DNA from 3 places in the Rouxiella sp. S1S-2 genome. Region 1 is predicted to be linked to each of the others. Evidence: predicted binding sites of a transcription regulator. Region 1 holds the regulator's gene; each other region holds the start of a gene.
What was found. Region 1 encodes PhoB, which activates phosphate uptake and scavenging genes when phosphate is short. Its sites were predicted from a motif close to CTGTCATAAAACTGNCNNAT; they were not measured.
Positions count from the first base shown of each region.

Region 1 (10,929 bases):
ACTCCCCCGCAAAACCCGCCTTTTAAATAAATATCTGACCCACCTCATACTCCTGCTTGCCTTTGTGTCAGAAATGTTAAATAACATCTAAGCTGATGAATGTTATTACAGCTATTAATTATTTGTATCAATAAGTTGGCCTGCACTTTGCATTCAATCCGGCGGGCCTCGCGCTCACAGACACATAAAAAAACACACTGACAGGGTGTAATCAGGAGCAATTATGTTTTTAAACCAATGGACAAAACCGTTAACCGTACCGCTGACGCTCGCGGCACTGCTCGTGAGTGGCTCACTGCTGGCGGCCTCCAACCCCGCAGTAGAAGCTAAAAACGGGATGGTGGTGACCTCACAGTATTTGGCCTCGCAGGTGGGTGTCGACATTCTTAAAAAGGGCGGTAACGCCATTGATGCCGCTGTGGCAGTAGGCTACGCCGAAGCCGTGGTTAACCCATGCTGCGGCAATATCGGCGGTGGCGGCTTTATGACGGTGCATCTGGCCAACGGTAAGGACACCTTCATCAACTTCCGTGAAATGGCTCCAGCGGCAGCCAGCGCTAATATGTATCTTGATGCCGACGGCAACGTGAAGAAAGGCGCCAGCCTCTATGGTTATCTGGCCGTCGGCGTTCCAGGCACAGTAATGGGGCTGGAACACGCCCAGCGCGAATACGGCAAGCTGACCCGCGCACAGGTTATGGCCCCGGCCATCAAACTGGCACGTCAGGGATTTGTGCTGACCCGCGCCGATACCGACATTCTCGATACCAAAACCTCGAAATTTAAAGACCAGCCTGACGTGGCAAAAATCTTCCTGCGCAAAGACGGCACACCGCTGCAGCCGGGCGACAAATTGGTGCAAAAAGACCTCGCCAATACGCTTGAAGCCATTTCAAAGCACGGTACTGATGCATTCTATAAAGGCAAAATCCCGGCAGCCGTCGAAGCGGCATCTAAAAAAGGCGGTGGAATTATTACCGCTGCGGATTTTGCTAACTATAGAGTGACAGAAACGGCACCGGTGACCTGTAGCTATCGCGGCTATAAATTCGTCTCTGCACCGCCTCCAAGCTCCGGCGGTGTCACAATGTGTGAAACCCTGAACATCCTTGAAGGTTACGACCTCAAAAGCATGGGCTTCAACTCGGCGGCTGCTATCCATTACCTGACCGAAGCCATGCGTCACGCCTACATGGACCGCAACACTTTCCTCGGTGATCCGGCGTTTGTGAACAACCCAACCGATCGTCTGCTGAGCAAAAGCTACGCTGCCGACATTCGCAAGAAGATAGAAGCGGATAAAGCCACACCTTCTTCGCAGGTGCAGCCGGGCATGGAACCGCATGAGAAACCTGAAACCACCCATTACTCGATAGTCGATAAAGATGGCAACGCCGTTTCAACCACTTACACCATTAACGGGCTGTTTGGTTCGATTGAGATTGCACCAGGTACCGGCTTCTTCCTCAATGATGAGATGGATGATTTCACCAGCAAAGTCGGTGAGAAAAACATGTATGGACTGGTGCAGGGCAGCAGAAATGCTATCGCCCCCGGTAAGCGCCCACTATCATCAATGAGCCCGAGTTTAATCACTAAAGACGGGAAAACCTTTATGGTTCTCGGCTCACCGGGCGGCTCTCGCATCATTACCATCACGCTGGAAACGGCGCTGAACGTCATTGATTTCGGCATGCCTCCGCAGGAAGCCGTTAACGCACCGCGCATTCATCACCAGTGGTTGCCGGATGAGGTCTATTACGAGCAGCGCGGCGTTTCTGCTGACAGCCTGAATTTGCTGCAGAAGATGGGTTACAAGATGGTTGAGCAAACCCCGTGGGGCGCAGCTGAGCTGATTATGGTCGGGTTGCCAGGTGCCGTGGGCGTGACGCCACAAAGCTCTGGTAATGACGCGGCGGTATCGGGGAAAGTCCGAGAAGGCTATCTGTATGGTGCCAACGACGTGCGTCGTCCGGCCGGTGCAGCGATTGGGTATTAAGCTGCGTCACAATAGGTTGAGCTTCACACATTAAAAAAAGGGGTAAGCGCTTGCTTACCCCTTCTCTTTTTATTCAGCCTCCGCCGTTATCGGGCTTTTCTTCCGCGTCTTGAGCCAATAGCTACCCAACAGCGCGACCACCCACACGGCTCCGGCATAGAGCGACATGCGCGTATCGGGGAAATAGCCAATTAATCCAATGATAAACACCAGGAAGATGATGGCAATTATCGAAGTAAAAATACCGCCACGCAGTGGGAATTCAAGCTCAGAAACCTGCTGACGGCTCAGTTTTAGGCGAAAGCCAATCTGCGAACAGAGGATCATGATCCATACCCAAACGGTGGCAAACGTCGCCAGTGAGGCAATGACCAGGAAGACGTTTTCCGGCATGATGTAGTTTAAATAGACCGCCACCAGCAGCGCCGCCATCATCACGATAACGGTCATAAACGGCGTACCGCGTCGTGATACCCTGGCAAACACTTTAGGCGCCTGCCCCTGCTCCGCCATGCCGTGCAGCATACGCCCCACGCCAAAAATATCGGCGTTAATGGCCGACAGCGACGCAGTGATCACCACAAAGTTGAGAATGGTCGCAGCGGCGGCAATGCCCATGTGCTGGAAAGTCAACACGAACGGACTGCCCTGCGTTCCTACCAGATTCCACGGGAAGATAGACATAATCACAAACAGCGTGCCCACGTAGAACACCAAAATACGCCACGGCACCGAGTTAATGGCCTTGGGAATGGTTTTTTTCGGGTCTTCGGCCTCACCGGCGGTGATACCAATAATCTCAATACCGCCGTAGGCAAACATTACCAACTGCAACGACAGCACGGTGCCCATAATTCCCTGACTGAAGAATCCACCGTGGCTCCACAGGTTACTGATACCGGTGGGATGCCCCCCGTTGCCGATGCCCCAAAAAATAATGCCGAAACCGGCTAAAATCATGATGATAATGGTCAGCACTTTAAAAAACGAGAACCAGAATTCCAGTTCGCCAAAGACCTTCACGCTCATCATGTTGATGCCGCCGATGATAAGCACCACGCTCAGCACCCACATCCAGTGCGGCACGTCAGGGAACCACACGCCCATGTAGATGCCAAACGCGGTCACGTCGGCAATACCGACAATCAGAATTTCAAAGCAGTAGGTCCAGCCGGTGATATAACCCGCGAGCGGCCCTAAATAGTCCTGCGCGTAGCGTGAAAACGAGCCAGTCTGCGGGTTGTTAACCGACATCTCGCCCAGCGCACGCATGATGATAAAAGCAATAATCCCACCGACCAGATAAGCCAGCAGTACGCTAGGTCCGGCCATTTTAATGGCGTCAGCCGAGCCGTAGAACAGACCGGTGCCAATGGCTGAGCCCAGCGCCATGAAGCGGATATGTCGGGTACTCAGTCCGCGCTTAAGCGACGTTGAGGATTTGTCAGCCGACGCTGTATCGAGAGATTGTTGCATTTAAAAATTCCAAATCATAAAGCACAGTCTAATAACGAAATAACGGAACACTCCCCGCTATTCTCTACCAACGAAAAAGCCACGGAAACTATTCCGTGGCCTGCATTGGCGAAAGCTTAGTCAATCGAGATGCCACCCGTTGAGGGTACACGGCAAGATTGCATTACTGATGCGCTGTAACGCTGCGCGCACCACTCACCTTGTCATAAACGCCAACCAACACCAGCATCAATACGGAAGGCGGTAGCCACGCCAGACCCTGCTCGGCCAGCGGCAGATGGGTAGTCCAGACCGGCAGCACAGCGGCGAAGTTAGAGGTTTTGATGCCGTCAATGATACCAAAAATCAGGCTAACCAGCATGACCGGCGCAATAATGCGCGAGGAGCTGTTCCACCAGCGCAGGGTAAAGCTCAGCACAATCAGTGCGATACACGGTGGATAAATCGCGGTCAGCACCGGAATTGAAATCTGAATCAGGTGGCTCAGGCCCAGGTTGGAGACCAGCATGGAGAACAGACCCAAAATAAACACCAGCGACTTATAAGACAGCGGTAAATACTGTGAGAAGAACTCGGCACAGGCGCAGGTCAGGCCAACCGCCGTGACCATACAGGCGATGAAAATCAGCGCAGCAAGGAAGAAACTGCCCACGCCGCCAAAGGTTTGTTGAACGTAAGTATGCAGAATAACCGCACCGTTTTTCGCTTCGGGCACCAGAGACGCCGTATTAACACCCAGTTTGAACAGGCTGAGATACACCAGCAGCAGGCCCAGACCGGCAATCAGACCGGCATAAATGGTATAGCGGGTTAATAGCTTGGCATCTTCTACGCCGCGGGAACGCGCAGCGTTAACGATAACAATACCAAACACCAGCGCGCCCAGCGTGTCCATGGTCAGATAACCATTCACGAAGCCGTTGGAGAAAGGAACGGCCTCATAGGCTGGCGTAGGGGCCAACGGTTGTCCGGCAGGCCACAGCACGGCGGCGATGCCAAGAATACCCAGTGCAACGATTTTCAGCGGTGCCAGAATATGGCCCACAGTGTCGAGCAGACGGCCCGGATACAGTGAAATACCAATCACCAGCACGAAATAAATCAGGCTATACACCAGCAGAGGCAACGCGCCGTCGCCGGTCAGTGGCGCAATACCGACTTCGAAAGAGACGGTTGCGGTGCGAGGCGTTGCAAACAGCGGCCCCACGGCCAGATAGCAGACCGTAGCCAGCAGCAAACCGGCTTTACGGCCGATTGGCGTACTTAGTGCATCGATTCCACCGCCCACGCGAGCAAGCGCAACCACGGTCATCACCGGAAGGCCCACGGCGGTTATCATAAATCCGGCGGCTGCCCACCAAACGTGGTGACCGGCCTGTAAGCCGACCATCGGCGGGAATATGATATTCCCCGCGCCGACGAATAAGGCAAAAGTCATAAAGCCCAATGCCAGAATATCTTTGCTTGTTAATCGATGACTCATGATGGATGTCGTGATGCCTGTGCAAAATGAATAAAGTGTCCGCTGCTGGCACTCGGCTTGAACGCTGAGGATGACGCCTGACGAGGTATAAAATGACGATATTATGCAGGGGTAGTGCGAGCGACAGCGGCGCTAAGGTACGCTTTTACAGTGCACAAAGGCAAGTCAGAATCAAAAAAGCAGAGCGTTTGACTGGTTTTTAAATCCTGAGCAGTAACATTAACTGGATATAGGCAAAATACCGCCACATGATGCGTATGTTTTTTGAACAACAAATGCCTATTTCAAGCTTTAATTAAATTAAAAGTGCGCGAAACAACCATTTAAAGGTCGATTCACGCACAATAACTCGGTGTATACGATGTGCTGCTACACTCGTTTTTTCGGCCTAAAGCCCGGGATTTACCAAATTTTCGCCGCGAGATCTACCACCAGTTTCAACTTGTCCCACTGCTGCTGGTCGGTCAGGCTGTTGCCCTCTTCGGTTGAGGCAAATCCACACTGCGGGCTGAGGCAAATCTGATTGATATCCAGATATTGAGTCGCTTCTTTGACGCGCGCTTCCACGTCTTTCGCCCATTCCAGACTGCCGGTTTTAGTGGTGATCAGCCCCAGAACGGCTTGCTGCTGGCCTGGTTTGATAAAACGCAGGGGCTCGAAGCCGCCGGAGCGCTCATTGTCATACTCCAGGAAGAAGCGATCGATGTTCACGGTACCAAACAGAATTTCAGCCACCGGCTCATAGCCGCCTTCAGAAATCCAGGTTGAACGGAAGTTGCCGCGACAGACATGCAGACCAATAATCAGGTCATCCGGCTTGCCCTCAATGGCCTTGTTTAATACCCGAGCATAGGTTTTCGCCAACGCTTCAGGGTTATCCCCACGTGCCAGAATTTGCTTCTTCTGATCTTCAGAGCACAGGTAGGCCCAGACGGTGTCGTCGAGTTGCAGATAACGGCAGCCCGCGTCGTAGAAGGCTTTAATCGCATCGCGATAAACCTGAGCCAAATCATCAAAATAGTCTTCCAGATTTGGATAGACGTCTTTTACCGCATCGCGATTATAGCGAAAATGCATCACGCTAGGGCTTGGAATGGTCATTTTCGCGACCGCATCACCGCTGATGCTTTTCAAAAAGCGGAAGTGTTCTATCATCGGGTGGTCGCCAAACGCCAGCTTGTTTACCACTTTGATGCTGCGCGCCTTAGTCTGCACGCCGTTGAACTGAATGCCCTGTTCTGCGTCATAACCCTCAACGCCCTGCAGGCCCTCGAAGAAATCGAAATGCCACCATGCGCGGCGGAACTCACCGTCAGTAACCACTTGCAAACCCGCCTCACGTTGCTGTTGTACAACGCGACGGATCTCGGTGTCTTCTACTGCACGCAGTTGCTGCGCATCAATTTCACCAGCTTTAAACTGTTGGCGTGCTTTTTTCAACGTTTCAGGACGCAGGAAACTCCCGACAACTTCGGCGCGATAAACGGGATTAGGCTGTGACATTCTTAACTCCTGGCAAGGCATCGATGAACACGTCATCACTGCTATTGATTATCGGGTAGCGCGGCGACCTTAGGAATTAGTTAACATTGTTAATAATACCTCGAGGTTATTTTAGACATCTAGATGTCTAAACGGCTTTAATACTATGCTGCCATGAGAACCCTTCAACACCAAATGACTATTTTTCACCTTACGTGAAAAAAATTCATGTTTGGAGGCAGGGCTTGATATTCAGAAGAAGTGGGTCCGAATGGACCCGCTTAAAAGAGAGGTGTTTTACAATATAAAGGGACGGCGCCAGGCACTAAAAAACAGAGAGTTAGTGCTTAATCTTGGCATTTTCGACGGGCGCTGCGTTCACAATCAACCGGTTGGGCAGTGTGAACATAAAGCGCGTACCGACACCAATTTCGCTCATGATATCCAATCGAGAATGGTGGTGCGTGAGCGCATGCTTGACGATAGCCAGCCCCAAACCACTGCCGCCAGTCTGTCTTGAGCGCGCCTTGTCAACCCGATAAAAGCGCTCAGTCAGACGAGGAAGATGCTGAGGCGCAATGCCCGGTCCGTTGTCACTGACCTGAAACTGCGCGCCCTGCGCCGTATGCTGCCAACTTACCTCAATGCGCGTACCGGTCGGGGTGTGATTAACCGAGTTGTACACCAGATTCGATACGGCGCTGCGCAGCTGATCGTCGTTGCCAAAAACCTTAAGCTGGTCGTTGATCTTGAACACAATCTCATGCCGACCGCCGCTCAGGGTCTGCACCTCGCGCTCCAGCATGCCCAACATCGTTGGAATATCGACCTTTTCCTGCAAATCAATATTGGTTGCGGCTTCAATTCGAGAAAGGGTCAGCAACTGTTTGACCAGACCGTCCATCCTGCGCGTCTGTTCCTGCATAGTGTCAAGCGCCTTGCTGCGAAAAGGTTCTTCGAGCTTGGCGTCTTCCATCATTTCAAGATAGCCCTGTAAAACAGTGAGCGGCGTGCGCAGCTCGTGACTGACGTTGGCAAAGAAGTTACGCCGCGCGCCCTCAAGCTGGCGCATCTGAGTGACGTCGCGCGCCACCATCAGCAGTTGACCTTCAGAGTACGGCATCACGCGAAACTCGACGAAGTGAGCATTGTTGAGTTGCAGCGTCAACGGACGTGAAAATTCTCTCGTCTGTATCCAGCTACGCATCTCAGGGTATCGCAGCAGGTTAAAAAGATGTTGGCCATTATCTTCCGGCCAGCGAAAGCCCAGCAGCTCCTGCGCCAGCCCATTACACCAAAAGATATTGCCCTCTTCGGTGGTGAGTACCACGGCGTCGGGAAGAGATTCGGCTCCGCTGCGAAAACGTTTTATCAGCAACGCCAGCTCTCGCCTTCTGCGGCGGTTGCGCATTTGCATCTGATTCAAGCCGTAAAATAGCGGTTCCCAGCTCCACAGGCCGCTGGGTGGGGTAATACTGCGGTCTAGCCACAGCCAGTGGGAAAGCTTGAGCTGGTTATAATAGTTCCAGCCCAGCGCTGCCAGCGCTGACGCCAGCAACAACCAGGGAAGATAACCAATGAAAATGGCGAGGATCAGCGCAGGCAGGCAAAACATAAACAGCTCGCCGGCCAGCCGTCTCCAGGATAATCGTTCTAACACACAGTATCTCCGCTGTGAGTGAGTGAACTGCCTTTATCAGAATAATAATCCACTCTATTTCATTATGCAGGACGGCGACAACTAAACAACGCCCCAGACGCTTGAATACGCCAGCCAGTGGGGTGAACGAAGGCCGTCAACGCCTGTGCATTCAAAATATAAAGCCTATTAATAACGGGTTGAGAACCTGTAACCCGTTCCGCGAACCGTTTGAATCATTCTATCGTGTCCGCTAGATTCCAGCGCTTTACGCAAACGGCGGATATGAACGTCTACCGTGCGGTCTTCGACGTATACGTTAGTGCCCCAGACGTTATTGAGCAACTGCTCACGGCTGTAAACGCGCTCGGAGTGGGTCATGAAGAAGTGTAGCAGTTTGAATTCGGTCGGGCCCATGTCGAGAGCCAGCTCATTGGCCATCACGCGATGCGACGAAGGGTCCAGACTTAGCCCCTGCATATCAATAACTTCTTCGACAGCCATAGGAGAAATGCGGCGCATCACGGCTTTAATTCGCGCGACCAGCTCTTTAGGGGAAAACGGTTTGGTAATATAGTCATCGGCGCCGACTTCCAGCCCGCGCACGCGGTCTTCTTCTTCACCACGTGCGGTAAGCATCATGACAGGAATATCGCGCGTCAGCGCTTCGCGTTTGAGGTGTTTAATAAACTGAATACCGGAACCGCCCGGCAGCATCCAGTCGAGTAAAATTAATTCGGGGTAAGGCTCAATAAGACGATTCACCGCCGAGTCGAAATCTTCAGCTTCAATGGGCTGGTAACCATTTTGCTCAAGCACAAAACAAACCATTTCACGGATCGGTGCTTCATCTTCCACAACTAATATGCGTCTAGCCATTTGATAGCCTGCCAATAAGTTAGCGAACTTAATTTTGATTTCGGGCGTCATTATGCGTCAGATTTGTGACAGATTTATGAAAAACAGTTTCGCGTGCGACTAAGTGTAGCCAAGCCGTCATATTTGACCCGCGCATTTGTCATAAACACGATTTTTCAACGACATCGCCCGCTGTGGGCGTTTATACTTGCCGCTTGCAACCGCCACCGCGAGACCCTCATGCGACTGATTCATACCTCCGACTGGCATCTTGGTCAGTACTTTTTTACCAAGAGCCGTGCGCCTGAACATCAGGCTTTTCTAACCTGGCTGATAGAACAGGTTGAGCAACATCAGGTAGATGCAGTGATCGTCGCGGGGGATATTTTCGATACCGGTTCGCCGCCAAGCTATGCCCGTGAGCTGTATAATCGCTTCGTGGTCAATCTGCAAAAAACCGGCTGTCAGTTGGTGGTATTGGCAGGCAACCACGACTCAGTGGCAACGCTCAACGAGTCGAGAGAGCTGCTTTCATGCCTGAATACTCAGGTGATAGCCACCGTAGGCGAAGACCTTACGCGTCAGGTATTAACGCTAAATAACCGCCAGGGTCAGCCCGGTGCTGTGCTGTGCGCCATTCCTTTCCTGCGCCCGCGCGACCTTCTGGCAAGCCAGGCCGGGCAGTCCGGCAGTGAGAAACAGCTGGCGCTGCAGGAAGCTATTGCAGCGCACTATTCTTCGCTGTATCAGGCAGCGTGTGCGCGACGAGACGAGCTTGGCCTGCCCTTGCCGATTATTGCGACCGGTCATTTGACTACCGTTGGCGTTACTGCCTCCGATTCAGTGCGCGATATTTACATTGGTACACTGGACGCCTTCCCCGCACAGGCGTTTCCGCCGGTGGATTATGTTGCTTTGGGCCATATCCACCGGGCGCAGAAAATCGCTAAAACCGAGCACATTCGCTACAGCGGATCGCCGATCCCATTGAGTTTTGATGAAGCAAGCAACGATAAAAGCGTGTATTTGCTCGATTTCACCGGTACTACGTTGAACAGCATTGAAACACTGGCCATACCGCGTTCTCAGCCAATGGAAATCATCAAAGGCACGCTGGCCGACATTGAAAAGCAGCTGCTTAGTTTTCAAAATAATGAACCGCAGCACCAAGGCGATCCTCAGAAAAACGTCTGGCTGGATATTGAAGTCGCGACGCAGGACTACCTGAGTGATATTCAGCGCCGCATCCAGAATCTGACCGACCCGTTGCCGGTTGAGGTAGTACTGCTTAGACGCAGCAAGGAGCAGCGGCTGCAAGGACTGCTGCAGCAGGAGAAAGAGACGCTTAAAGAGCTCAGCGTAAATGAAGTTTTCGAACGCCGTCTGGCACAGGAAAATGCGCCCGAAGAGGGGCGCCAGCAGCGCATCCGTACGCTTTTCTCGCAGGTGCTGGAACAGGTTGAAAGCGGGCATTCCTCGGAGGAAAGCGCACAGTGAAAATTCTCTCACTACGTTTTAAAAACATCAATTCACTGGAAGGTGAATGGAAAATCGATTTTACCGCCGAGCCGTTTGCCAGCAACGGGTTGTTTGCCATTACCGGCCCGACCGGCGCGGGTAAAACCACCCTGCTCGACGCCATCTGCCTGGCGCTTTATCACCAAACGCCGCGCCTCGACGTGACCCCGAGCCAAAATGAGCTGATGACGCGCCATACCGCTGAATCACTGGCCGAGGTGGAGTTTGAGGTGAAAGGCATCGGCTATCGTGCTTTCTGGAGCCAGCGACGTGCGGGTAATTCGCCAACCGGTAATCTTCAGGCGCCAAAGGTTGAACTGGCGCTGTTGGCCGACGGCAAAATATTGGCCGACAAAGTACGCGACAAGCTGCCGGCCATCGCCGAACTGACCGGCCTCGACTTCGGGCGCTTTACCAAATCAATGATGCTCTCGCAGGGGCAGTTTGCCGCCTTCCTCAACGCCAAGGCCAATG
Region 1 is NZ_WFKL01000001.1:4,430,572-4,441,500, forward strand. Features, by position in the region: gene ggt (gamma-glutamyltransferase) at 224-1,999, shown strand; gene proY (proline-specific permease ProY) at 2,069-3,475, opposite strand; gene brnQ (branched-chain amino acid transport system II carrier protein) at 3,639-4,958, opposite strand; gene GA565_RS20375 (cobalamin-independent methionine synthase II family protein) at 5,361-6,461, opposite strand; gene phoR (phosphate regulon sensor histidine kinase PhoR) at 6,781-8,100, opposite strand; gene phoB (phosphate response regulator transcription factor PhoB) at 8,269-8,958, opposite strand; gene sbcD (exonuclease subunit SbcD) at 9,178-10,434, shown strand; gene sbcC (exonuclease subunit SbcC) at 10,431-10,929, shown strand, end outside.

Region 2 (10,929 bases), 4.2 Mb from region 1:
CTCAGCCATTCTTCGTTGCTGAAGTATTTACCGGCGCTCCAGGCAAATTCGTACCGCTGAAAGATACCATTCGTGGTTTCAAAGGCATTATCGAAGGCGACTACGACCACCTGCCAGAACAAGCGTTCTACATGGTTGGCCCTATCGAAGAAGCCGTGGAAAAAGCCAAAAAACTGTAATGCTCTCCCTTAGGGGATAAAGATCGTTGCAGTATTGAGAGAGGAAGGTGACATGGCTGAAAAAGCTTACCATCTGGATGTTGTCAGCGCGGAAAAGAGAATGTTCTCCGGCCTGGTGCAGAAAATCCAGGTGACGGGTAGCGAAGGTGAACTGGGTATTTTCCCTGGTCACGCCCCGCTGCTCACCGCCATCAAACCTGGCATGGTGCGCATTGTTAAAGAACACGGCGAAGAAGAGTATATCTATCTCTCCGGAGGCATCCTTGAGGTGCAACCGAACGCAACGACCGTGTTAGCTGATACTGCAATCCGTGGAGTAGACCTCGACGAAGCGCGCGCGCTTGAAGCTAAGCGTAAAGCGGAAGACCACATTAATGGTTCTCACGGCGACGTCGACTATGCTCAGGCGTCTGCTGAACTGGCCAAAGCGCTCGCGAAACTTCGCGTGATCGAATTGACCAGGAAAGCGGGTTACTGATTGGCAATTGCCAGATCAGTGACTAAAGCACTGCCAGTTGAAAAAGCGACCTTCGGGTCGCTTTTTTTTTACCTTTAAAAAAGCCTGTTTTTCGGCATCTTCGTCATTCATTTCCCGCCGTTTCAATGGAATACTGTCTACTATTGAAGACAGTTTTAGCGCGTTTCTTTGCGAGTCGCTTACAGAGTGTTCATCCCTTGGCCCGTGCGGCCTCGGGGTAGTTTTTAATGAAAAATATGTAGTAATCCGACCGGCTAACGGGTTACTTTTGTCAATCAAACTGGATTTGTCAGGTTGCTTATGTCTAACAGCGCATTAAGTGTCGTGATCCTTGCCGCAGGCAAGGGCACTCGTATGTATTCCAATCTTCCCAAAGTACTGCATCCGCTTGCCGGAAAAGCGATGGTTCAGCACGTAATCGATGCGGCCACGCGCGTGGGTGCCAGCAATGTACACCTGGTTTATGGCCACGGCGGTGACTTGCTTAAGCAGAGTCTGGCCACCAGCGAACTGAACTGGGTGCTGCAGGCAGAACAGTTGGGAACCGGACACGCAATGCAGCAGGCGGCGCCGCATTTCTCTGATGACGAAGACGTGCTGATGCTTTACGGTGATGTGCCGTTGATTTCAGTCGAAACATTGCAAAAGCTGCTGGCCGCCAAGCCGGAAGGCGGTATCGGCCTGTTAACGGTTAAGCTCAGTGACCCGACCGGCTATGGTCGCATTGTGCGTAACAATGGCGATGTTGTAGGTATCATCGAGCAAAAAGATGCCAACACCGAGCAGCTTAAAATCAATGAAATTAATACCGGCATTCTGGTGGCTAACGGCGCTTCGTTTAAGCGTTGGCTGAGCCAGCTCTCGAATAACAATGCGCAGGGTGAATACTACATCACTGATATTATTGCCATGGCGCACGCGGAAGGTCACAAAATTGCCACCGTGCATCCGGCGCGACTGAGTGAAGTCGAGGGTGTGAACAACCGCCTGCAGCTTTCTCGCCTTGAGCGCGTTTATCAGCAGGAGCAGGCCGAGCGTTTACTGCTGGCCGGCGTGATGCTGATGGACCCCTGCCGTTTTGACCTGCGCGGTGAGCTCTCGCACGGCATCGACGTGAGTATCGACGTCAACGTGGTAATTGAAGGCAAGGTCAGGCTGGGCAACCGCGTAACCCTAGGCGCAGGCTGTATCCTGAAAGACTGCACCATCGGCGACGACTGCATTATCAGTCCTTATAGCGTATTTGAAGGCGCGAGCCTGCAGCCAGAGTGCACCGTTGGGCCATTTGCCCGCCTGCGTCCGGGGGCAGAACTGGGGCAGGGTGCGCACGTTGGTAACTTCGTCGAGCTGAAAAAAGCGCGCCTCGGTGTGGGGTCCAAAGCGGGACACCTCAGCTATCTCGGCGACGCGGTTATCGGCGATAACGTCAATATTGGCGCAGGCACCATTACCTGCAACTACGACGGCGTGAACAAGTCGCAAACCATTATCGGCGACAACGTGTTTGTTGGCTCCGACACGCAGCTTATCGCGCCCGTGAGCGTGGGCAATGACGTAACCATCGCCGCAGGCACAACCATTACCCGCGACGTTGCCGCCGGTGGTCTGGTTATCAGCCGAGTAACCCAGGTACACAAACCGGACTGGAAGCGCCCGGTGAAGAGAAGCACGTAAGTTCTATTAGTAAAACGGGTGCGGCCCAGCGTGCCCGTTTACATCATGATTTTGATTGTGTTTTGCCCTGGCCTTTATTAGCAAATGGCCAAGGCAAAACATAATAATCCCCTTCTCTACAAGGCTTGGGGAACCCGCCCGGCTTGCCTGCAAGACCGACGCGGATATCAATCAGGTTAAGGCATCAAAAAAGCCTGTGAACAGGCTTTCTATAGGAATAAAACCGATGTGTGGAATTGTTGGCGCAGTAGCGCAACGCGATATTGCTGAAATTCTGTTGGAAGGATTACGCCGTTTGGAATACCGCGGCTATGACTCTGCCGGTCTGGCTGTGGTCGATAACGAAGGCCACATGGGCCGTCTGCGCCGTGTAGGCAAAGTGCAGATGCTGGCCGATGCGCTGGAGTCTCATCCGCTGCACGGTGGCACCGGTATTGCCCACACCCGCTGGGCGACGCACGGCGAACCGTCTGAGGTGAATGCTCACCCGCACGTGTCTGATTATATTGCCGTGGTCCATAACGGCATTATCGAAAACTTTGAACCGCTGCGCGTTTTGCTGATCGAGCGCGGTTATCGTTTTGAATCACAGACTGATACCGAAGTTATTGCTCACTTGGTGCACTGGGAGCTGCTTCAGGGCGGAACGCTGCTTGAAGCCGTACTGCGCACTATTCCGCAGCTGCGCGGTGCCTATGGCACCGTAGTGATGGACAAACGCGACCCGTCGGTGCTGGTGGCTGCGCGTTCCGGCAGTCCGCTGGTCATTGGTCGCGGTGTAGGTGAAAACTTTATCGCCTCCGACCAGCTGGCGCTGCTGCCAGTGACTCGTCGTTTCATGTTCCTGGAAGAAGGTGACGTAGCGGAAGTTAAACGCCGCGAAGTTAACGTGTTCGATAAAACCGGTAAGCCGGTTGAGCGCGTAGAGATCGAGTCTAAAGTGCAGTACGACGCCGGTGATAAAGGCGCCTACCGTCACTATATGCAGAAAGAGATCTACGAACAGCCGCAGGCGATTAAAAACACCCTGGAAGGCCGCTTCGAGCACGGAAAAATCAATCTCAGTGAACTGGGCGCCGACGCCGATGCGCTGCTTGCCAAAGTGCAACACGTACAGATTATTGCCTGTGGCACCTCTTATCACTCGGGTATGGTGGCGCGTTACTGGTTCGAAGCGCTGGCCGGTGTGCCGTGCGACGTCGAAATTGCCTCTGAATTCCGTTATCGCAAATCTGCCGTGCGTCCGGGCAGCCTGATCATTACCCTGTCCCAATCGGGTGAAACTGCGGATACGCTGGCGGCGCTGCGCCTGTCGAAAGAGCTGGGCTATTTAGGCTCGCTGGCAGTGTGTAACGTGGCCGGCTCTTCGCTGGTGCGTGAATCTGACCTCGCGCTGATGACCAAAGCAGGCACGGAGATTGGCGTGGCCTCAACCAAAGCCTTTACCACTCAGTTGACCGTGTTGCTGATGTTGGTGGCACGGGTCGGCCGGTTGAAGGGCATGGACGAGAAGATAGAGCACGACATCGTTCACGCGCTTCAGGCACTACCTGCACGCATTGAGCAGATGCTGTCGCTGGATAAAACCATCGAAGCGCTGGCGGAAGGTTTCTCCGATAAACATCATGCGCTGTTCCTGGGGCGTGGCGATCAGTATCCGATCGCGATGGAAGGTGCGCTGAAGCTTAAAGAAATCTCCTACATTCACGCAGAAGCCTATGCTGCCGGTGAGCTGAAGCACGGTCCGCTGGCGTTGATTGACGCCGATATGCCGGTGATTGTGGTGGCACCTAACAACGAACTGCTGGAAAAACTGAAATCCAACATCGAAGAAGTGCGTGCACGCGGCGGTCAGCTTTACGTCTTCGCCGACAGGGATGCCGGTTTCACCGACAGTGACGGCATGAAAATCATTCAGCTGCCGCACGTTGAAGAGATTGTCGCACCGATTTTCTACACCGTTCCTTTACAGCTGCTGTCGTACCACGTTGCGCTTATCAAAGGCACCGACGTCGATCAGCCGCGTAATCTGGCGAAATCGGTCACGGTAGAATAATAAGTCCCTGAAGCCAGCTGGCGTTATCGGCTGGCAAAACGGCAAAAAAACTTAGGTCCGCGATGCTTTGAAAAAAGTATTGTCGGACCTTTTTTATTTATTGGGCTTTATCATCAACATATTTAAATAAATATAAATAATCGAAATTAGATTAATACGTTACTTTTTTTTAGTTAATATATTCCTCTTGGTTGGTTTTTTTGTTTTATTTTATTTATTTCAGGGTCCGGCAGGTCTCATTGTTAATGATTAATTAATGGTGAGGGTAAATACATCTTGTTAAGGATGAATTAACTGTGCACGTTCAAAATAAATATCTCACGTCTCGTTCCAGCGAGCGCGACCCTTTACTTATGGTATTAAAACAAAGCCAGCAGTACGATGTGCGTATTGCTCAAGTTGACCAGCGCGAGCTTATCGATATTCACGGCAAAAAACTTTATGACTTCGCTTCATGTAATTATTTGGGCTTTGACTGTGAGCAAGAACAATTGCTGAGTAAAGGTATTCAGGCAGCAAAAGACTATGGAATGCATACCAGTCGAGCCAGACTGATGGGATATCACGAATTATTCACTCACGTTGAAAAAAAACTCGCGTCTTTTATAGGCGCTGAAGACACGCTGCTTTTTCCTAATACCACGCTCACCAGTATCGGTATTATTCCTGCACTGATGCAGAAGGGCGACGTGATTATTCTTGATAAGTCAGCCCACGCTACAATGTATCAGGCAGCACAGATGGCGCGTGATAAAGGGGCTATTTTCAAGAGTTTTCCGCAGGGTGATATGAGCGCACTTGAGGCTTTGCTTGAAGTGCACCGCGACTGCCCGAGAAAAATGATCTGCGTTGACGGCGTTTACAGCATGACCGGAGACTATGCCGATTTTGCTGGTTTGTTGCCTTTGGCCGAAAAGTATGAGGCGCTGCTTTTCGTTGATGATGGCCACGGTTTTGGCTTTATTGGCGAACATCCGGACAGTCAACATCCTTATGGCACACGGGGAAATGGCATCATTAATTACTGCGCTGCGTCGTCGAAAAACACCCTATACGTCGCCGGTACGGCAAAAGGCTTGGCTGCCGGTGCCGCATTTGCTGCCGTCACACCAGAAATGAAAGAGTACCTGATGGCGTACGCCAAGCCGCTGGATTACACCCATCCTTCAACGCCGTTCTGCCTGGGTGTGCTGGATGCCGCACTGGATCTGCTGCCTAAAATTGGCGACGCCAGACGCGCCGACGTTTACCGCCTTACCTGTTCTTTGGTTAAGGGCCTGCGTGGTTTGGGTTTCCACGTGATGACGCAAACCTTGTTTCCGATTATTTCTGTGTGGGCCGGAAATACCCTCCAACTAATAAACGCGTCAAAATATCTTTATCAAAACGGCATTTTCCTGACCGCCTGCCCGTACCCGACGATGCCCAAAGGCAAAGAAGCGCTGCGCATAACCGTAACGGCCTTAAACACCCAGCAGCAAATTGACCACCTGTTAACTCTATTTACCGATATTAAGCAGCAGTGGCTACGTACGGGTGCCGCCCTAATGCCGGAGGGTATATCACATGCTGGTATGTGATGAGATCGCCGAAGACAACGTGGCGAAATTTTATGGCCAAAACAACGGCTGGCGCATGTTCGATGGCCGGATTTTAACCGCGGAAGTGGCGGCTTTTCTAGTAGAAGAAAGCCGCTGTATCGCCAACTATCTCGAGAATTCGGCAAACACGCTTAATCAGTTTGTCGAGATTGGCTGCGGTTATGGTCGTTATCTTCACGTGGCGCTGAAACACAAGGTGAGCTATCGCGGAGTGGAGCTGGTTCAATGGCTGGCCGAACTGGGTAAAGCTCGAATCAACGCCTGCCCGTTGCCTAAAAACTGCAGCGCGCAAATAGAACATCTTTCTGCCGAGCATCTTCACTGCCTTTTTCCTAACCCCACTCAGTCCATTGCCGCCAAAAGTTGCGTGTTTTTTCCGTTTAATTGCTTTGGCAATTTGAGTTCTCCGCTACGCGTGCTGGGGGAACTCAAAGGGCGAAATTCTGAAGTGATTATCTCCGGATTTTCCTGTAGCGATAAGGCAACTCAGGCCAGGATTGCCTACTATGCGCGGTGTGGCTGCACAGGGTTAAGCAGTCGACTCAGAGATACTGGCGTAGAAATCTCGTCTGACGAATCCCTGCAGTCCCTCGCTTACCAGCCAGAAAAGCTGGAGATGCTGTTGAACGAGTTTGGTTTCAGGTTAACGAAACGTATTTCTCATTCGTTGATTGGCGAAATATTTTTCTTCTCACCCTTTAAACTAAACCCTGCATTGCCGCTGCCCATGTTGTCTGCTTATCAAGAGCAATTTTTGCTTCAGGGTTTTGTCGAGGAGGGAAAAAGTCATGCCCTGATGGGGCATATCCAGTCCAACGCTTGGGGAGTGGGAAAAGATGCTGAAGTACTTTCTGTGAAGGTCAATGATATGGGGTGGAAGGAGGGCAGTCTAGCTTGGCTAACGTCGTCCACCTCTGATGATAAATCACTGTCAAAGATTGCCACGGGGACTATTTCCCGGGTAGTCGCTTCCAGCCTAACGCCGGGGATCGTCAGTCTTCTGATTAACACTCATTAAGGGATGAAATAGATGCAGTTATTGAACGCAGTGACCTTGCCCGAAATGATGGCCGGTCGATTACGCGAGTTTTCCAACAATATTGCTATTGAATTCGGTGAGGAAAAATTTACTTATCAAGATATTGAACGGCTAAGTCAGTATTTTTTCCATTATTACCAATCTTGCGGGCTGATAAAGGGCGACCATATTGGTATTCTTTCCGATGTCACTCCTTTGGCTATTAGTGCAATGCTTGGGGCGCTTTCAGCAGGATTGATTTATATTCCCATCAATATCTATGCTCCCTCGGTGTGGGTCAGTAATTTAGTTATTTCCGCGGAGTTGAAACATGTTTTAGTGCAAAAAAGATATATTTCCGCACTTCGACAACTCACGGAATCTCAACCGATCACCGTATTGGATGATATCAATTTCGCCGAAGAGCAGAAAGCAACAACGCTAAAGGCTGAAAGAAACATCAGCGATAACGTGGCATATATTCTTTATACCTCCGGCTCTACCGGCACCCCAAAGGGTATTATGATCACCCATCGTAATGCCTGTTCCTTTATCTGCTGGATGAAAAAGGAATTTAACATCAATCCCCACGATCGGATTTTCAGTCGTGCACCGCTGCAGTTTGACCTTTCGGTATTCGACATATTTACCACCTTACTGAGTGGAGCATGCCTGGTTGTGGTGCCGGAAGGGTTTGAAAACACACCTAAAAATATCGTCAACTATATGCGCGATAAGGCTATTACCGTGGTGTACACGGTACCCTCTGCCTACATTCGCTGGCTAAACAAAGGAGATTTGGCACGCGGAATACCGAGTCTGCGAACGCTACTTTATGCGGGCGAGCCGTTTTCTCCCTCTTGGCTTAGGCGGGTGATGGACTGCCTGCCTGCGACCCAGGTGGCAAATATTTACGGCCCCACCGAAACCAATATTGTCACCTATCAATATGTGACTACACCTATTGAAGATACCGAAAGCATACCAATTGGTTTTCCCGTTGATGACGCAGAAATCTATATCGTTGACGAGGCGATGAAAAAACTTCCCAAAGGTGACATGGGGGAGATTTTGGTGCGTGGAAGCACCGTTTTTGCCGGTTACTTCAAGTCACCGCATCTTACTAAAGAGAAGCTTATTCAAAGTCCGTTTCACGATTATCCTACGTTGATCTTTCGCACAGGCGACTATGGCTACATCAATCATAAAAGGGAAATCGTTTACAAAGGCAGAATCGACAATATGGTTAAAACACGTGGCTATCGAGTCGAAATAGGCGATGTGGAAAATGCTTTTGCTACCGTACAGGCGGTGGGAGAGGTTGCCATCATACCGCTACCGCATGATAAATATGGCACCACTCTTCACGCCGTCCTCAGTTTAGCGATTACTGGCGATGCACTGCCTTCCATTAAGGAAAGGGTCGCCTGCATGTTACCCGACTATATGCTGCCCTATGATTTTACGGTAATGGATGAATTACCTAAAACGTCGACAGGAAAAATCGATCGCGTCAGCTTAAAAGAACTCTGTCAGCGCCGGCTGGATGACTTAAAACTGTCATCCGTCGGTCATGATGCGCCTCAGGAGCAGTAATAATGGAAAGTCTGGTAACGGTAATCGAAACGGAGAGGTTACTCCTTAGCGCTTACAGCAATGAGGAGTTTCCGAATTGTATCAGGACGCACAAGCTACTTGCCACGTTCCACCCGGTGTGTCTAGGGGGGAGGGCGGGTAATAACGGTTAATAGGTAACCACATTGTCCGTATTTTGCGCGCTGTCACAAAACTGTCATATAAACTACATTTTACTGTCACTAAATTGTCCTATTTTCCTCCTGTGCCAAACACTTTACTAAGCTTCGACTTGAGTCGAATCAAATAAAAACCACCAGGAGTGGAACATGAAACTGATGCGTACCACCGTCGCCGGTATTGTGGCAGCGACTTTCTCTTTAACAGCAATGTCCGCCTTCTCAGCAACTAATCTGACCGGTGCAGGCGGTACTTTCCCAGCTCCAGTTTATGCTAAATGGGCTGATTCTTATCAAAAAGCGACGGGCGTTCAGGTTAACTACCAGGGCATCGGTTCTTCCGGCGGTATCAAGCAGATCATCGCTAAAACGGTTGATTTCGGTGCATCAGATGCGCCAATGAGCGATGCAGACCTCGAGAAAAATGGTTTGTTCCAGTTTCCAACCGTCATCGGTGGCGTTGTTCTGGCCGTTAACATCCCTGGTATTAAATCAGGCCAGTTGACGCTGGACGGCAAAGCGCTGGGTGATATCTACCTGGGCAAAATCAAAAAGTGGAACGACGCAGAAATCACCAAGCTGAACCCAGGCCTGAAACTGCCTGACACCAACATCGCCGTGGTTCGCCGTGCTGATGGTTCAGGTACCTCTTTCGTGTTCACCAGCTACCTGTCTAAAGCTAACGCCGACTGGAAAAAAGACATCGGCGTAGGCACGACCGTTAACTGGCCAACCGGTCTGGGCGGCAAAGGTAACGACGGCGTGGCCGCATTCGTTCAACGTCTGCCGGGTTCAATCGGTTACGTTGAGTATGCGTATGCCAAGCAAAACAACCTGACCTACACCAAACTGGTTGATGCCAGCGGTAAAGCCATTTCCCCATCCGAAGCCTCGTTCAGCGCCGCGGCGAAAGGCGCTGACTGGAGCAAGACCTTTGCTCAGGACCTGACTTTCCAGCAGGGCGATAACGCGTGGCCAATCTCTTCCACCACCTTTATTCTGGTCTATAAACAACAGCAGGATGCCGCCAAGGGCGCTGAAGTGCTGAAGTTCTTCGACTGGGCTTATAAAAACGGTGACAAGCTGACCACGGGTCTGGATTACGCCTCTCTGCCACAGTCTGTTGTTGCTCAAATTCAGGCTGCATGGAAATCCAACGTAAAAGACAGCAGCGGCAAGGCACTTTACTAGTAGCAGGCCCCCGGTCTGATATAAAGTACGAGTCTTCTGTCTCATTCTCTCCCGATAACCCCTTGTCGGGAGAGAAATAAATCTGAAAAAGAAGAGAGTGTTATGGCTGAAAAAACGCCGTCCTTCAAAGCACCAAGCAAAAACGGTGACATTATCTTCGGCGCGCTGGTTAAACTGGCTGCGCTGATTACGCTATTGTTGCTCGGCGGGATCATCATCTCGCTGTTTATTTCTTCCCTGCCTAGCATGGAGAAGTTTGGTTTTTCTTTCCTGTGGAATAAAACCTGGGACGTTCCCAACGAGCAATTTGGTGCACTGGTTCCCATCTACGGAACGGTCGTGACATCCATCATTGCGCTGTTGATTGCCGTCCCGGTCAGCTTTGGTATCTCTCTGTTTCTAACCGAACTGGCGCCGAACTGGCTTAAACGTCCTTTGGGTATCGCTATAGAACTGTTGGCGGCTATCCCCAGTATTGTTTACGGCATGTGGGGCCTGTTCGTCTTTGCACCGCTGTTTGCTACCTACTTCCAGCAGCCGGTGGGTGACGTTCTCTCCGGCGTACCGATTATTGGCGCGCTGTTTGCCGGTCCGGGCTTCGGCATCGGTATTCTGGCGGCGGGCGTTATTCTGGCCATCATGATCATTCCTTACATCGCTTCGGTCATGCGCGACGTGTTCGAGCAAACGCCGGTGATGATGAAAGAGTCGGCCTACGGCATTGGCTGTACCACCTGGGAAGTCATTTGGCGCATCGTTTTACCGTTTACTAAGAACGGCGTTATCGGCGGCATCATGCTGGGACTGGGACGCGCGCTTGGCGAAACGATGGCGGTGACCTTTATTATCGGTAACACCTACCAGCTCGACAGCGCATCGCTTTACATGCCGGGAAACAGTATTACCTCGGCGCTGGCTAACGAATTTGCCGAAGCCGCTTCGGGTCTACATACGTCAGCCCTGATGGAGCTTGGCCTG
Region 2 is NZ_WFKL01000001.1:253,136-264,064, forward strand. Features, by position in the region: gene atpD (F0F1 ATP synthase subunit beta) at 1-179, shown strand, start outside; gene GA565_RS01195 (F0F1 ATP synthase subunit epsilon) at 232-657, shown strand; gene glmU (bifunctional UDP-N-acetylglucosamine diphosphorylase/glucosamine-1-phosphate N-acetyltransferase GlmU) at 958-2,331, shown strand; gene glmS (glutamine--fructose-6-phosphate transaminase (isomerizing)) at 2,558-4,387, shown strand; gene GA565_RS01210 (pyridoxal phosphate-dependent aminotransferase family protein) at 4,684-5,967, shown strand; gene GA565_RS01215 (hypothetical protein) at 5,954-7,006, shown strand; gene GA565_RS01220 (amino acid adenylation domain-containing protein) at 7,019-8,602, shown strand; gene pstS (phosphate ABC transporter substrate-binding protein PstS) at 8,911-9,951, shown strand; gene pstC (phosphate ABC transporter permease PstC) at 10,054-10,929, shown strand, end outside.
Region 2: a site for PhoB is predicted at 8,785-8,804, ahead of pstS (phosphate ABC transporter substrate-binding protein PstS). Genes of this name have one in related genera too.

Region 3 (10,929 bases), 430 kb from region 1:
TGCCAGGCCTTTCGCTGCCAGACGCGCCTCGTGATGAGGTAAAAAACGTCGAAATTCGACGCATAGATTCGAGTAGAGCCTTCTGCTGTTGACCTGTTGCAAACGATACAGTTCAGGGTGATGCATGCTGCTGGCCCAAAACGCCAGCCAGGTTTTCATCGCCGGATCGTTAGTCTGCCCTTCATCAAAGTTTGCCTGGGCAATTGCCCGCAAGCGCGCCGTGGGCGAATCATCATTAAGCGTAGCCAGTCTCAGCTTGACGCTGTCGCCAAGGTGGCTGAGCAAATAGCGCATCGTCGCCTCAAGCAGACCGTTCTTGTCACGAAAATAGTGACTGATAATGCCGTTAGACACGCCCGCTCGACGAGCAATCTGCGCAATAGAGGCTTCCGGCATGCCAACCTCGTTGATGGCGGCCAGCGTCGCCTCGATTAACTGCTGTCGCCGAATCGGCTGCATTCCAACTTTGGGCATGGACTCCACTCCTGAAAAAGGCGTTTTGAAACGGCTGTTTTGACGCCCGTTTCACTGTCAGTTAACGCCGTAACTGCCCCTATTAAACTTTTTTTTGATTGAACGTTCAATAAAAAATGCATATATTTTATTACCACCTGGTTACGGAATTGTGCTCAAAATGCACTAATATCTTTGGCAAGTGGTTGATAAAAAGTAAGTTACCGGCTCTATCGCGGCTTACTGATTTTCAGGTTGATGATTGAGATTTAAAGCCAGTGCACTCAGCGGATCTCCTGTCTGGACATTTTTTTCACTTTTGAAAACGGCGTCCTCGGTGTTCTTGATATGCGCTAAGGCGCGCTGCTTTATCGACTCATCACACACCTTCATTTTTGATTTTTTTACCTTTGATGAACGGGAAAACGATGGCATCTGTTGAACTTTCGGATAAACCTAAAGACTCACTAAACAAGGTGGTGTTTTTTACCTCGGCGGGGCTCATTTTAGCCTTCACGCTGATGACAATTTTCTTCACTGATATCTCGGGAAGGGCGATTAGCGTCGCGCTGGAATGGGTATCGGCGACGTTCGGCTGGTATTACATGCTCGCCGCCACGCTGTACATTGTGTTTGTGGTGTTTATCGCCGCCTCACGCTTTGGCTCAATCAAGCTCGGCCCCGAGCAGTCAAAACCCGAATTCTCGATGATGAGTTGGGCATCCATGCTGTTTGCAGCCGGTATCGGTATCGACCTGATGTTCTTCTCGGTCGCCGAGCCGGTGACGCAATATATGATGCCGCCTGAGGGACAGGGACAAAATATAGAAGCGGCCAGGCAGGCGATGGTCTGGACGCTATTCCACTACGGCCTCACCGGTTGGTCGATGTACGCGCTGATGGGTATTGCGCTGGGCTACTTTAGCTATCGCTACAACCTGCCGCTGACCATTCGCTCAGCGCTGTACCCTATTTTTGGCAAGAAAATCTATGGCCCCATCGGCCACAGCGTGGACATTGCCGCCGTGGTCGGCACGATCTTCGGCATCGCCACGACGCTGGGTATCGGTGTAGTTCAGCTTAACTATGGGCTGAAAGTGCTGTTCCACATTCCTGAAGGTTTAGGGGTGCAGGCGGCGCTTATCCTGCTGTCGGTGGTGATGGCGACGGTTTCGGTGACCTCGGGGGTGAATAAGGGTATTCGTATTCTTTCCGAGCTGAACGTTCTGCTGGCGCTGGGGCTGATTCTGTTCCTGCTGTTCTTTGGTAACACCGAGTTCCTGCTTAATGCGCTGGTGCTGAACATCGGTGACTATGTGAACCGCTTTATGGGCATGACCCTTAACACCTTCGCTTTTGATCGCCCAACGCAGTGGATGAACAGCTGGACTCTGTTCTTCTGGGCCTGGTGGGTTGCCTGGTCGCCGTTTGTCGGCCTGTTCCTGGCGCGTATTTCACGCGGTCGAACCATTCGTCAGTTCGTGCTGGGTACGCTTATTATCCCGTTTGTGTTTACGCTGTTTTGGCTGTCAATTTTTGGTAACAGTGCGCTGTACCAGATTCTGCATGGCAACCTGGATTTCGCGAATGAGGTGATTGCTCACCCTGAGCGCGGTGTTTATAGCCTGCTGGCGCAGTATCCGGGCTTTACGCTCAGCGCCTCGGTGGCAACGATTACAGGTTTGCTGTTTTACGTAACCTCCGCGGACTCCGGCTCGCTGGTGCTGGGTAATTTCACGTCAAAACTGGCCGATATCAACAACGATGCGCCAAACTGGCTGCGTATCTTTTGGTCGATTACCATTGGTGTACTGACTCTTGGCATGCTGATGACCGACGGCGTTTCTGCACTGCAAAACACCACGGTTATCATGGGCCTGCCGTTTAGTTTTGTGATCTTCTTTATCATGGCGGGCCTGTATAAATCACTGCGGCTCGAGGATTATCGCCGCGCCAGCACACAGCAGAACTTCGCCCCGGCGACGCCTTCAACCGGTGATGCGGCACTGAACTGGAAACAGCGTCTGTCGCGGGTAATGAATTTCCCTGGCACCACGCACACGCAGAAAATGCTCGATATTGTCTGTCGCCCTGCGATGCAGGACGTGGCCAATGAGCTGAAACTGCGCGGCGCGAAGGTGGAATTTAGCGAGGCCGAGGCGTTGGAGGATGAAAAACTCAATCATCTGGAGCTGTTGGTGAAACTGGGAGAAGAGCAGAACTTTATCTATCAGATTTGGCCACAGCGCTACGCGGTGCCAGGCTTTACCTACCGCGCGCGCTCAGGGAAATCGCACTACTACCGGCTGGAGACCTTCCTGCTTGAGGGTACGCAGGGGAATGACTTGATGGACTTTACCAAGCATCAGGTGATCAACGATATCCTCGACCAGTACGAGCGACATCTGAACTTCCTGCATATTAATCGGGAAGCGCCGGGAAATACGTTGACGTTTCCCGAGTAACGATTGAGGCCCCTTCCCCGCTTTTTCAGCGGGGAAGAGTTGGGATGGGGGACACGCGACGACGCAGTAAATTACGTATCGCGCCACCTTCTACTCTCTAAAAAATCTAACAGAATTCCGCCTGATGAACATCGCGACTCTTGATCCCCGCGTTGTTCATTTTCTCACGCGCTTCCTCAATATCCCCCTGCTCAATCTCCAGCTTCTCCTGCGTGCTGCCTGCCTGTGGATTTAGCGCCAGCTCAACCATGATTGGGAAATGATCGGACCCCATAGGTTCGAGGCGTTTAAGGTCAACCAAAGTAAACTCTTTGCTGTGAAAAACGTGATCCAGCGGCCAGCGCAGGAACGGGTAGCTAGCATGGAAAGTGTTAAACATCCCACGCCCACGCCTTGGGTCCAACAGGCCGCTGATTTTCATGAATAAACGGGTGGTACGCGACCACGCAACGTCGTTCAGGTCACCGGTCACAATGGTAGGATAAGAGGCACGCGCGGCCGTATGACCCACGGCGATAAGTTCTCCGTCGCGATTGGTCGATTCGTCGTCCTCGGTCGGACTCGGCGGCATCGGGTGCAGGCAGTGCATGACCACCTGTTCGCCGCCGGAAAGCGCGACGCGAAAATGCATCGAAGGAATGCCCTCAGCCACCAGATACTGAACTTTTGCTTCAAACAGCGGCAGGCGTGAGTAAACGTGCATGCCGTATAAATTATCCAGCGGACATTTTAGGCTGTGCGGATACTCGGCATCAAGCGGCGACATCTGCAGCTCCCACCAGCGGTCGGTTTCAAGCAGCACAATAACGTCAGGCTGATTTTTTCCGATGATTTCCAGCAGCTTGCCCGACTTTCGGTTGGTCATCAACACGTTGCAGTTGATGATTTTAATGCGTGAATGTTCGCTGGCAGGCGTCTTCTTGACCTGAATTTTGGCTAAGCCGGTGTAGGGAAAAATCCACCAGCTCTGATAAACCGTGCAGCCCAGCGCGAGCAGCACGATAAACCATGCCAACGGCCCGCCGCCGGGCAGCAGGCACAGTTCAATCAGCAGAAATATCAAGGACAGTACCGCCATTTGCAGGCGGGGGAAATCCCACACCCTCACCCACCAACGCTGGTTACGGGAGAGGGGTAACAAAGTTAACAACGTCATCACTACGGTGAGAATCGCCACCACCAGACGCGCATTATGCATTTTTGCTTCTCATTTTGATGCCGGTGTCTGCACGTGGCACCAATTATGCTGTTCCACAATGCCGCCATTAGGCGAGGTATATCCCATGCAGCCTAATATACTGTCGAACAGTTTCTCATGATAGGCCGGCGTCTTATTCTTCGCCATCAACTGCAATTGATCGAATGCCTGACGATTCTGACTGTTAGCCAGAAACTTGTCGGATGCCCACACCATAATCGGCACACTTCTCTGCTCAATAGGGGCATGGTCACGCGGCGTACCGTGGAAGTGCATATTTTGAGAAATCGATTCGCCGTGATCGGAGGCATAGAACACAATCGCATTTTTATTGCGCATCTGATCAAACACCTGCTCGAGGAAATAATCGGTATACAGCAACGAGTTGTCATAGGCGTTAATCATCTCATCCGTGGAGCAGGAATCGTCTATGCCCATGCATTCAGGCGTATAACGCGCGAAACTGCGCGGATAACGTTCAGAATAAAGATAATGCGAGCCCTTGGTATGCAAGATAATCAAGTGCTTGCCCTTAGGATGATTGGCGATAGAGTCTTTCATCTCGTCTATCAGCAGCATGTCATCAACCGGCTTTCCTGCGTTGCGCTTCTCTGAGCCAATACTTTCGCGAAGAGAATAGTCATCCGCGTTAGTTTTGTTATAGAACCAGGCCTCACTTTGCATTGAATAAAGGTCAGAGCTGAAGCCCTGCTTTTTCAACACCGAGAAAACATTCATCTCTTTCAGCGTGCGCTCTGGATTATCCCTCGCGCCGCCCATGCGCACAAACATGCAGCGCAGTGAAAGCTTAGTCGAGGTATCGCAAGAATAGCCCTGTAGAGCTGCAAGATTTTTCTCTTTATCGAGATTCGGCGTGTTGTCTCGCCCATAGCCATACAGACCCATATGGTCACGGCGGGCGCTTTCACCAATCACGAACACCACGTACAGGTCATTGACGTCTTTCGGCGGCACATAGGTGAAATGTTTGGCGGGGTCGAAAAGATTTTTGGTGTCTTCCGACTGGCTGTAGGAGCTGTAAATAAACAGGCCCAAAGCGGAAAGCCAGTTAGACGGCGAGTAGGTGCCCGCGACTACGCCGCCATAGCTTGCCATCATGCGGTTACTGACGCGGTCATGGGCTTCCTGAGCATCGCCCATTAGCTTGAGCGGCAACCAGCAGGCCAGCCCGCTTACGGCAAGCAGCACCAGTTTAGCCAACAGCTTACGCCAGGTCGTTTCACGCAGCGCCGCGCCCGGCATCCTGCATCCCCAGAGTAAAATCAGCGGTATCAGGCTCCCCAACAGGGTCCACACAATGAAATGTGTGCCGACGGACTCTTTCGAGAGATCCACCGAGTCAAACGCCAACGCCGAGGCCAGAATGCCGTAGCCGATATCTACATTGAATACGATCATGTAGTAGCCGGCGGCGACAGAGGCGACCACCACCAGGCTCAGAAGAAGCCGATAGACTGTTTTACCGGTAAACGACACCAACGTGGTGAGGAAATAGACCAGCGCAAAGGCGGCCAGCATTTCAACCATCAGCGAGAGGGCGTTGTTGTAATGAAGTTGATTGTAGCGGCGGTAAAAAATCGGGATGTTAAGCAGTATTCCCAAATATAAAGCAATAAATAGTGAAATCTTCTGCTGTGACAGTTCTCGTAGTTTATACATCAGTCGGTAAAAGCTCTTTCAAAGGTTCTGATTGCGTATGCTGCGCGCCCGTGCCGGAGCCAACGACTCAAGTGAGTTCATTAAAGTGACTGCCGATAACACTATCAGACATTAAAAGTGCCGAAATCGTTTTAATTTCATTTATTACAGAGGCTTAAATAATGTAACAATATTAACGATATCCTTATATTTCATGCCATTAAAAGAATAGTAAAAACTCATTTTTTACGCTTTATTGATAATTTATTTAGGTTACAACGGCTCTCCCTCATGGTTAAGGGCCCGGAAAGACCAGCGTAAAGCGGATTTTTCCAGTCGGAAGTGTACGCACTGTGACGCTACCGTGATGCAGCGCCATAATCGCCTGCACAATCGACAAACCTAATCCGTTAGAACTTCCGCCCTCACTGCGCGAAGGATCGGCACGATAAAATCGGTCAAACAGTTTATCGATTTTATCCGCTGGGATCGCCGGTCCGGCATTGTCAACGTTCACCAGCGTGCGCTGAGTGTGATGCTCAACCGACACCTGAACCTCACTGTCTTCATCACCATAGTTAATGGCATTAGCCACCAGATTGCTCAATGCGCGTTGGAAAAGCAGCGCATCGGCTAATACCACCCCCTCCCCTTTACAGCGCAGGCGAATACCGCGCTCTTCAGCCAGTCCCTCAAAATAGTCCACCACGCGCAAGGTTTCATTTTCTAACGACAGCGGGGCAATATTGAGCACAGAACGGGCATGGGAGGCGCGTGCAAGAAAAAGAATATTTTCTATCATGCGTGAAATACGCTCAAGCTCGCCCATATTATTCGCCAGCAGCGTTTCGTACTCTTCGGTGGTTCGAGTCTGATAAAGCGCAACCTGGCAGTGGCCCATCAGCGCCCCCACGGGGGTGCGAATTTCGTGTGCCAGGTCGGCCGAAAACTGGTTCAGCCGTTGATATCCTTCAGCAAGCCGGTCAAGCATGGCATTAAACGAGCGGATCAACTGCTGCAGCTCCAACGGCGCGCCCTGCTCGCTGAGCCGAGTAGCCAGACTGGTGGGATGGATACCCGCCGCTTCCTGAGCCATTTTTTTCAACGGTCGCAGCCCGCGACGGATAACCATGTAACCCAATCCGGCGATCAGCACGTAGGCAAGCAACACGGAGGCGATAATTTCCCAGCGGAATGCCACCAACATATGGGTTTCACCGGTCATAAAATGCCCCGCCAAGATCTCTACCGTTTGACCATTTTTCATGCGTACGTCGGCGGCGGCAAAACGCACAGGCGTATCATCATCGGCCTGAATATGATGAACGCTGTTTAAGGTTAAATCCTCACCCACGGGCACGGCTGCCACGTTAGGCAGCGCGATGCGTGATGGATTAACGTTGATGATTGGCGCCTGACCCAACAGCCGGAACTGCAGAATATCGCGCTCGTTACCGAGCATATTTTCAAAAAGTTCCGGGTTTTGGCTGAGCTGAGTCAACGGGAAATTATTGCCAAGCAATTGACGGAAGTACTGCACCCGTCCCGCCACCTGATAATCTGCACGACGGATCATCTCTTTTTCAATCGCGTAATAAAGATAAAAACCCACGCTGCTCACCACTAGCGCGGCAATCAGAGCGAATAACAATGTCGCCCGCAGGGTCAATGAAAAAGAAGAACTGGCTGATTTACTCATAATCTCGCACTTCGCAGACATAGCCGATACCGCGCACGGTATGGATAAGTTTTACATCATAGGGACGGTCGATTTTACTGCGCAGGCGCTTTACCGCCACATCTACCACGTTGGTATCACTGTCGAAGTTCATGTCCCACACCTGCGAGGCTATCATGGTGCGCGACAGCACCTCACCCTCACGGCGCATCAGCAAGTGGAGCAGCATAAACTCTTTGTTGGTCAGCGGGATAACCGTTTCCTGACGTGTCACTCTGCGCCTTAAGACGTCGATGTGCAGGTCGGCCAGAGAATAGGTATCGGACTCGCGCACCGTGCCGCGACGCAGTAAAGTCCGCACTCGAAGCATTAGTTCTGTGAATGAAAAAGGTTTGATGAGGTAGTCATCTGCGCCCAACTCCAGCCCGTGAATGCGGTCCTGAACCTCATCTCTGGCGGTTAAAAACAGCACCGGCACGTCACTCTTTTTACGCAGCACTTCCATCACCTGCCAGCCGTTGAGACCCGGCAGCATCACGTCGAGAATAATGGCATCAAAGCTGTCTTCCAGCGCAAGAAAAAGGCCGTCAGCGCCGTTACGTGCCAAATCGACACGATAGCCAGCCTCGCCAAGACCTTTTTTAAGGTAGTCGCCAGTGCTGACATCATCTTCAATAACCAGTATCCGCATTCGTGCCTCGTTGACCCCGCTGTTCTGCATCAAGTCTATCAGTTCTGCCAGAAACCTTTGATGACAATATTGTCATCAACCTGTCATCAATGAGTCCCTGTTTATCGTCCACTCTGACTATCATTAGTAAACGAACTGTTTACCAAGTTGCTGATTTTTTAATGACGCATTACCCATCCACTCCTGAGTGAGTGGTACCGACTTCCTATCTATTTCTCATACGAATAATTTGGAGAGTATTATGATTAAGTCCTCACGCCTTGCCGGTCTGCTTCTTTCTTCACTGCTGATGACCAGCGGTGCTTTCGCAGCCGACGCCAGCCATACCATTAAACCGACGCGCGGCACTATTGACTCCGTTACGCCAACCTCTATCGTGATGACCACCCGTCAGGGCGAAAAACTGGACGTCAAACTGACCGACCAGACCAAAATTACTCAGGTCACCGAAGGCAAAATGTCTGATATTCAGGCCGACAGCTTTATCGGTACTGCGGCGGTTCCACAGGCTAACGGCACGCTGAAAGCGCTGGAGGTTCACGTATTCGCACCAAGCCTGCGCGGCAGTGGTGAAGGCTTCAACCCGTTTGAATCTGCCGACGGCAAAATCAATACCATGACCAACGGCACCGTTGGCAAGCTGGTTAACAGCAATGGCCGCACCCTGACCGTGAAGTATCAGAACGGCGAAAAAACCGTTGTTGTACCTGACAACGTGCCGGTTGTTCTGCTGGCACCGGGCGATCGCAGCCTGCTGAAAGCAGGCGCGCACATTGTCTTGTTCCCAGTTAAAGATGCGCAGGGCGCACTGGCTGCTCGCGGCATCGCGGCAGGTAAAGACGGCGTTACCCCGCCGATGTAATTGTGCTTTAAATCAGCTTCAGTCCGCCAAATTCTGTGTCTGCGCTTCTCTGGCGGACTGGAGCTGACCTCCCCCAAGGACCTTCTGATGCGTAAAAAAAGAATCCATCCCTGGCCGGTGAGACTCTGCCATTGGGTAAACCTGCTGGTGATGATAGGCATGGTGATGAGCGGTTGGGGTATTTACAACGCTGACCCCCTTTTCAATTTTACTTTCCCGCAAAGCGCCACGCTCGGTGGCTGGCTGGGTGGCAACATTGGCTGGCATCTGGCGGTAATGTGGGTTTTAGCCGCCAATGGACTGTTCTACGTACTGTGGGGACTGCTCAGCGGTCATTTCCGGCAGCGTTTTTTTCCGTTTACTGCTACCTCGGTTTGGCACGATTTTATCAGCGCTCTGCGTTTTCGCCTGCCCCATAAATCCACCCAATATAATGCCGTGCAAAAACTGATGTATGTCGGCGTGCTACTGCTCGGATTATTGCTGGTGCTGTCGGGTTTATCCATCTGGAAACCGGTGCAGTTCAGCGGGCTGGTGTATTTAATGGGCGGGTTTACGATTGCCCGTTATGTTCATTTTTTTGCTATGAGCGGCATCATGCTGTTCGTAGTGGTACACGTCGTTATGGTCGCGCTGGTGCCAAAAACATTACCCAGCATGATTACCGGTGGTAACGCGGTGATTAAAAATTCAGGAGAGAGCGCCGATGAGTAATGAAAAAAAGCGGCCAAAAATTATTCTCGAAGCTGACCAACGCAAAAAACTGGTGAATATCGAGCGCCGACTGATGATCAAATCTGGTCTCACACTGGGCGCAGTTTCGATGCTCACGGGCTGTAACATGCAGGACGGTGATGAAGTTGATAAGGTGCTGTGGGCGATGTCTCGCTGGAATGACAGAGTGCAGAGCTGGTTGTTCAGCGGTCAGAAGTTAGCACAAACTTACTCGGCAGATCAGATAACCAAGCCCTTTCGATTTAACGCTTTCTATCCTGAGTATAACGTCCCAGAAATTGACATTCCCAACTATCGCCTTGAGGTATCAGGAAAAGTTGAGAAAAAAGCGTCGTGGACGCTGGAGCAATTAAAGCAGTTACCGCAAAGCAGTCAGATAACGCGGCTTATTTGTATTGAAGGCTGGAGCGCCATTGGTCAGTGGAGCGGCGTGCCGCTAAAAACCTTTTTGCAGCACGTAGGGGCCGACTTGAACTGCAAATACGTCGGTTTCAAGTGCGACGATCGCTACTATTCCAGCATTGATATGGCAACCGCACTGCATCCGCAGACCATTCTGGCCTTAGACTTTGGCGGAGAACCGCTGCCACCTGATTTTGGCTATCCGCTGCGCCTAAGAATGCCGACCAAGCTTGGCTTCAAAAATGCCAAACATATTGGGGGCATTTTCGTCACTGATACTTACCCGGGCGGGTATTGGGAAGATCAGGGTTATAACTGGTACAGCGGCATCTAGACGAGAATGATACAAAAAGAAAAACCGCCCCGAGAGGCGGTTTTTTTTCGAAGTATCGTTGCCTGTTGCAATTAAGCGCCAGGCAACCACATTTCGGTAATTAGAAGCGGTAACCCACGCCTGCGATCCAAGTGCCAACGTCAACACTGCGGATACGGCTTTGCTCGTAAGAAACGTCCAGAGCAACGTTCTCGATTGGGTTGAACTGCAGACCTGCACCGTAAGAGAAACCAACGTCGCTGGTGTCAGACTTTTGACGCAGAACGGTAGAGTCTGGGTTTTCGGTGCTGCTGAATTTGCCGTAACCGATACCCACAACGCCGTACACGCTTGCCCAATCGTTCAGACGGTAAGCTGGACCTGCGGTGATGCCGTAGTACTGACCTTTCTGGTAAGAATTGTCAGTCAAAGAGTGATCTTTCTCGATGTAAGTGAAAGATCCGATAACGCCC
Region 3 is NZ_WFKL01000001.1:4,005,566-4,016,494, forward strand. Features, by position in the region: gene betI (transcriptional regulator BetI) at 1-474, opposite strand, end outside; gene GA565_RS18320 (hypothetical protein) at 694-888, opposite strand; gene GA565_RS18325 (choline transporter) at 882-2,918, shown strand; gene GA565_RS18330 (endonuclease/exonuclease/phosphatase family protein) at 3,025-4,116, opposite strand; gene eptB (kdo(2)-lipid A phosphoethanolamine 7''-transferase) at 4,126-5,796, opposite strand; gene GA565_RS18340 (heavy metal sensor histidine kinase) at 6,071-7,474, opposite strand; gene GA565_RS18345 (heavy metal response regulator transcription factor) at 7,467-8,144, opposite strand; gene GA565_RS18350 (hypothetical protein) at 8,386-9,006, shown strand; gene GA565_RS18355 (cytochrome b/b6 domain-containing protein) at 9,094-9,720, shown strand; gene GA565_RS18360 (molybdopterin-dependent oxidoreductase) at 9,713-10,477, shown strand; gene ompX (outer membrane protein OmpX) at 10,578-10,929, opposite strand, start outside.
Region 3: a site for PhoB is predicted at 8,214-8,233, ahead of GA565_RS18345 (heavy metal response regulator transcription factor). Genes of this name have one in related genera too.